2 regions of the Paenibacillus sp. FSL H8-0317 genome follow, and region 1 is predicted to be linked to the other one. Evidence: riboswitches for the same ligand, from Rfam matches in the RefSeq annotation. Region 1 holds a riboswitch; the other holds the start of a gene.
What was found. A riboswitch is a leader RNA that binds a small molecule or an ion and turns the genes downstream of it on or off. The one in region 1 is predicted to bind thiamine pyrophosphate.
Positions count from the first base shown of each region.

Region 2: it holds a riboswitch for thiamine pyrophosphate, as region 1 does, so the genes downstream of both, MHB43_RS02680 (ABC transporter substrate-binding protein) here and MHB43_RS18855 (thiamine phosphate synthase) in region 1, are expected to answer to the same signal.

Region 1 covers NZ_CP150294.1:4,243,445-4,246,868, reverse strand. Annotated here, with positions in the region: gene MHB43_RS18860 (ABC-F family ATP-binding cassette domain-containing protein) at 1-1,417, shown strand, start outside; TPP riboswitch at 1,493-1,602, shown strand; gene MHB43_RS18855 (thiamine phosphate synthase) at 1,794-2,489, shown strand; gene thiO (glycine oxidase ThiO) at 2,507-3,424, shown strand, end outside.
Region 2 covers NZ_CP150294.1:530,404-533,827, forward strand. Annotated here, with positions in the region: gene MHB43_RS02670 (ABC transporter permease) at 1-310, opposite strand, end outside; gene MHB43_RS02675 (thiamine-binding protein) at 310-600, opposite strand; gene MHB43_RS02680 (ABC transporter substrate-binding protein) at 862-1,902, opposite strand; TPP riboswitch at 2,124-2,236, opposite strand; gene MHB43_RS02685 (phospholipase D-like domain-containing protein) at 2,672-3,424, shown strand, end outside.

The DNA of each region.
Region 1 (3,424 bases):
AATGAACATCCTTACCGGTAAATTGCTTAAAGATAGTGGAAAAGTGGAATGGACACCTAAGGTCCGTTATGGATATCTGGATCAGCATACAAAGCTTACGCCAGGCAAAACCATTCGTGACGTTCTTAAGGATGCATTCCTTCCGTTGCTTGAATTGGAAAAAGAAATGATGAATATTACGGACCAGATGGCAGATGCAGATCCAGACAAGCTGGAGCAGTTGCTGGAAGAGATGGGCGATATTCAAGAACAACTGGAACAGGGCGACTTTTATCTGATTGACGTAAAAGTGGAAGAGATGGCCAATGGTCTTGGTTTGTCCGCAATTGGTCTTGATCGAGATGTCGCAGCTCTAAGTGGTGGACAACGTACCAAGGTGCTTCTTGCCAAGCTTCTGCTCGAGAAACCTACAGCTCTTTTGCTGGATGAGCCGACCAACTATCTGGATGTAGAACACATTGAATGGTTGTCACGTTACCTGAAGGACTACCCGCACGCGTTTCTCTTAATCTCCCATGACACGGAATTCATGAATGAAGTCGTAAATGTCATTTATCATTTGGAATTTGCCAAATTAACGAGATATGCAGCGAACTATAACAAGTTCCTTGAGATGGCTGATATGAATAAAGCCCAGCATATTGATGCATACGAGAAGCAGCAAGAGTACATCAAGAAGCAGGAAGATTTCATTCAGCGTAACAAGGCACGTGCTTCAACTTCAGGTCGAGCAAAGAGCCGGGAGAAACAGCTGGACAGAATTGAACGTATTGATCGCCCAGATGAAGCGGCCAAACCAACGTTCAAATTCAAGGATGCCCGTGCGAGCAGCAAAACGGTCTTTGAGGGTATTGATTTTGAAATTGGATATACGTATCCTTTGCTGCCCAAAATGACGATGACAATTGAACGTGGTGAAAAAATTGCCATCGTAGGTTGTAATGGTGTGGGTAAATCGACACTGCTGAAAACTATTCTGGGCAAAATATCTCCACTGAGTGGAAAGACCTTCTTGGGAGATTATCTCGAAACGGCCTATTTTGAACAGGAAGTTCGTGCTGGAAATATCACGCCGATTGAGGATGTTTGGAATGAGTTTTCACATTTGACCCAGAATGAGGTCCGAGGTCATCTCGCTCGCTGTGGGTTGAAAAATGAGCATATTACCCGTCCGCTTAACATGCTGAGTGGTGGAGAACAAGCCAAGGTTCGTTTATGCAAACTCTTGATGCGTGAAAGCAACTGGATTCTATTCGATGAGCCGACAAACCATCTGGATGTCACAGCCAAAGCGGAGTTACAGCGTGCTTTGCAAGAATTCAAGGGAACGGTGTTACTGGTATCTCATGAACCTGATTTTTACGAGGGTTGGGTCACCAAAACATGGAATGTCGAAGAATGGTCTGAGGAAAACTAGACGATTCAAGACAATGTTTAACAGAAATGACGGTGACAAAAAAATCCGTCTATGGTAACATAGGCTACAACTTCATATGAACACTAGGGGGGCCGCACGATGCGGCTGAGATGGAAGAATGCGATTCCGGACCCTTTGCACCTGATCTGGATCATACCAGCGTAGGGAAGTGGCGAGCGCGTTTCAGTGAATGACGTGAGCAAACGGCAATTCGAAGGATTCAACCGTCTGTTTAACGAATTGAAACATGCAGTTGCGTGTATAACGTTAAGGCTATAGAGTCTATAGCTTTATTGCACGAAATGAACTGTATGTATCAGTCAGTCATCTGGTCCTATAATTAATACGCAGCCACTCCCCTACGGGAGTGGCTTTTTTGTGTTTTCATAGCATTCATGCCTGGAAGGAGATGAACAGTACGGTATTTTCTCATGAACATGTACACGGATCATTTGAACTGCATGTTGTATCTACGGGTGCAGGGGATCAAGCATCTTTTGTAAAAGCTGCAAAGAACGTGTGGCCTTGGGTGGACTATATTCACATACGAGAGAAACAACTCTCGTGGCAACAAAAGATCGCTTGGGCTGAAAGTCTGCGTGGTGTTGGCGTTCCATCTTGTCGTATCGTTATCAATGGTTCAGAGCTGCCTTCACAGAATGACATCCATGGCGGTGTACATTGGGGGCAAGATGCAATACGTAACTATAACCCTGCAGCTATAATCAATGTGCAGCGACTTCGTCTGGGTGTATCTGTTCATTCAATCGATGAGGCAAAAATCGCTGAAGAACGGGGAGTCGATTACCTTTTCTTCGGGCATGTCTACTCAACCAACAGTAAGCCTGATCTTGAACCAAGAGGATTATATGCTCTGGCTGAAGTGTGCTCCGGTGTCTCCATTCCTGTCATGGCGATTGGGGGCATCGAACCGGGAAACATTCACTCTATTCGCTCTGCAGGCGCACAGGGAGTCGCTGTGATCTCGAATATATGGGCGAGCGAGTCCCCGGATCGGGAGGCTGCATTATTAAGGCAGGCTATCGTTGCTACAGAAAGTCTGAGCCGCTGAATCAAGGAGATGAGAGGATGAAAAAGATCATTACTGATAGACCGGATAAGTTTCATGCAGAAACGATTATTGTAGGTGGAGGCGTTGTTGGTTGTGCCATTGCATATGAACTTGCTTCCCGTGAACAGGATGTGCTGTTGCTGGAGCGTTCGGCGATTGCAGGAGGCACTTCTTGCGCGGCGGCTGGAATGCTGGCGGCAGATAGTGAGGACTTTGCTCATCCTTTGATGGCTAAGCTCGCCAGACAGAGTAGACAGTTACTTATCGAGCAACAGGTGCTTATGGCTACACTCAGTGAGGTAGAGACTGGTCTGCAACGCCAGGGATTCTTAACTCCTTTTCGTTCATACAGTGAATTAAGTAGTTATAAGGACAATCGGAAGTCTGCGTTGTCTGCTTCTGCTGATGAGGTGTGGTGGGATCGTTCCGTTGTGCAGCAGGAGGCATCATGGCTTAACAGAGATACGTATGGAGCCTATTACAGACCTTACGAGAGTGAAATTCTCCCAGTCCACCTAACGAAGGCATACGCCGAATCCGCTCAAGCAATGGGAGCACGGGTTATGGAGGACATACAGGATATACGTGTGCAAGCAAACGAACACGGTGTGCAGGGAATCACCACATCGATCGGTGAGATGAGATGCAAACATGTCATTATAGCGGCTGGATTACAGAGTGAAGAGTTGATGAGACATGTGAATCTGAGCTTGCCTGTGTGGTCGGTAAAAGGTGAAATAGCCGCCGTTCAGTTCTCAGATGAACATGCAGGGTACAGACCTGACAGAACGGTGTATGCAGAGGATATCTATATTGTTCCCAAAGCCAATGGCGAAGTTTGGCTCGGGGCAACCAGTCTGCCAGGCAGAACGGATCTGAACGTTTCTGTACAGGGTGTTCAGAAGCTGCTAACAGCGGCTACCCACTGGGTGCCT
Region 2 (3,424 bases), 3.6 Mb from region 1:
TCGGGATATTTTGACTAAGAATAAGTAGAGGGTACAGGGCTGACTTGAGAAAAGGGACCAAATGCAGCACCATCGCAATCAGTAATCCAACCGCTGTTCCAGCGGCGAATCCGATAAGCGTTAACTGAATGGTTGCGGAAGCGTGCATGCCAAGCCGTTCGGCCTGAGTTGCTGCTTCGCGGGCGATATCGGACGGTGCAGGCAGCATCCATTTCTCAATATGGAAGAGGGAGACGGCTCCCTGCCATATCGCTATAAAGAGAATAACCGCCACAATGGGCGGCCATACACTTTTGAAATAGGCATGCATTAGCGATACTTCTCCGTCAGGGTATCCATGCTGAAGCCAGTAGGGCTATGGGCGATTTTGATCTGGGAGATGATGCTTGGGCTGCCAGCCTCCACGAGTACCTCGTGCATCTTGCGGACAACCTCCAGCAGTTCCTCCAGTTCCCCCTCCATCGTGGTGTCGAGTGCGTTCACCTGATATTTCAGGCCGGATTGCTGAATAACTTCAATGGCGCGATCTACGTAAGGATAAGAGTTCTCGCCATTTGGCGTTTTCGGAATAACCTGAATGCTAAGTAATGTGCTTGCCATGAGAGATCACGGCTCCTTTCGTGATATATAAAATGAACTAATAACTGTTACACTTAGCACTTCGATGACAGAATAACCTTCCAATCGCTGTTATCCCCAGATTTTTTGATTCCCTTTCTCTAAAGGGAAAATCCGGTGATAGCGTATGCTTCCGATGAAGCTTTCTTTCAGAAAGCTTTTAGGCGACCGCTTCGCTTTTTCACGTTATTTCTGTCCTCTCCGTCCTCGTGTAAATATTAAGTTCGTTTTATATGAGAAATTTTATTGGGGTAAAAACTCGTTTGTATATGCCTTGCTCACATCGATCTGTTCATCCAGCAGTTTTTTGCTAAACATCCAGTCGGTGTAGTTCTGCCACACTTCCTGTTTCTGTTCCCCCCAGCGAGGGGCGTCATCCGTGTACTTCGGACTGAGCCACTTCTGGCTTGCCAGTACCAATTCCTTGTCCAGATCCGGTACGGCCTTGATCAGAATGTTGGCTGCGTCTTCGGGATGATCAATCGCATATTGATACCCTTCGGAAGTGGCTTTCAAGAATGCTTTCACCAGCTCAGGATCGTTTTGGATCGTCTGCTCGTTCGTTACGAGGACAGGTGTGTAGTAATCTAGTGCTTCTGAATAATCCTTTACATATAACATGTCGATCGGTTCCCCGCGCAGTTCGGCTTCAATACCTGTCCAAGCGTAGAAAATCCACGCGAAATCAATGTCCCGTTTCACTGCGGTGAAAAAGTCGGCATCACCCATGTTAATGTTTTTCACTTTCGATACATCGGCTCCGTCGCCTTCCATAATGGATTGCATCACGGCTTCTTCCACAGGGGAACCCCAACCGCCATAGGTTTTACCTTCAAAATCTTTCGGTGATTTGATATTCCGATCCGCCGGAGCAGCGAACCCGGATGTATTATGCTGAATAACTGCTGCGATGGAGACCAATGGAACACCCTGTGTGCGGGCTTGAGTTACACTCTCCTGATAACTTACGCCAAAAGGCACTTCATTGGAGGCAACCATCGTATCTGCGCCACCGGCACCTGGTTGTACAATCTCCACGTTCAAGCCTTCGGCCTTGTAAAAACCTTGATCTACAGCCGCATACAGGCCGGTATGATTCGTATTTGGTGTCCAATCGAGCACCACTTTAATATCTTTGAGGGCGGCAGTGTCACCTTCGTTGCTGCTTTCCGTATTTGTGTTGCCGTTCTGCCCAGCTGGGGCAGCTTCTTTGCCACCACATGCGGCTACAGTCACCATAAGCACGCATAAGAGCAACAATCCCATCGTTTTACGCCATTTCATTTGTGGTTCTCTCCTTCGGTATGTCCGGCCGATTGGCACGGGGTACTCCTTGGCTTCATATCCAATCATCTTGCATAAATCGACAGATTTATACCAGTTGAGATCTGGATAACGTCACTTTTTTTAGCTCTCTGGCTATATAAAAGAACATTAAAAAAGCGCCCCGTATTCCGGGACGCGTGCAGGCGTTAGAGAGGTGGCGTTCAGCCATAGGGCTGTGCCATTTCGATATACTCCGATTCCTACGCTGGCATGATCCAGATCAGGTCTAAGGGTTAGTATCTTGGTGGGATACACTCTCAGCCGGCCAATTCCGACTCCCCTGGGAAACTATGAAGTTACGGGCATTACTAGGTGTAATTATAGGCCAGCGGGTGGAACGTGTCCAGTCAGGAACTGGATGGGGACACGTATGAACTTATCAAACAGGTCGTTATACATATGTATATCAGCCTGTTTAGATGTGTTATTTTCAATAATTATCGTGGCGAATCATATAAGGCAATCTGGCTGAGTGCAAAAGCATCGGATAGTGGGCCATAGCCTAAGTGCTGAAGATCTGGAAGGCTCCCCACAAATACTTGGATCAAATCCGATGTTTGATATCTCGTCGCATCAGGGCTGCTTTCCCTATTTCAGCGATCAGCTTTTGATCGTTTGACCTTGCCCGGAGACGCTAGCTTCATTTAAACAACATAATTTAGATACAAAAGGAGATAGTACTGCTATACAAATAATTACTTTTTACATAAAAATGGGGGCGTACTGAATGATCCTTAAAACCATATTCGCAATTATTCTGTCCTATTGTGTCTACGTTTTTTTCACAGCTTACCTTTTATTTTTGGTTCCGTCTCCATCTACTATTGAAAATACGGATATGCAAAAATTGTTAACAGCAGGAAGTACGACAGATCGCGTACTGCTCTTGGAGGACGGCTTTCAATCCGGTCAGGTGAGAATCCAGACCATTCGAGAGGCGAAAACAAGCATCGACCTGGCTTATTACTCCATCCAAAAAGGAAAAACATCTCAACTCTTTTTTGCTGCTTTATTCGATGCGGCTGATCGGGGTGTTCATGTTCGAATCATTTTAGACGGGATTTTTCACAACATGCGCGGAGAATTGCGTGATATTCCAGATGCCATTGCAGCTCACCCCAATGTGGAGTTAAGGTATTATGAACCACTCAACATAGTTATGCCATGGACATGGCATAACCGTCTGCATGACAAGATCTTTCTTGTCGACAACACATATGGCATCATTGGCGGCCAAAATATTGGTGATAGATACATGGCATTGCAACCCAAAAAAGACTATGTATTCGATCGGGATGTCCTTGTTTACAATCCAAACCATAATAAAAACAGCACGGTTGTTGAAATGAAAAAATATATAGATCGGTTATGGGAACATCCATTCACCAAACCAGAAAAACATGCCAAACGTCAGCATCATACAAAGGGGTTACAAGAGCTGGCTCAGCTGGCTGAGTTATATAAAAAAGCTCAGGCTGAG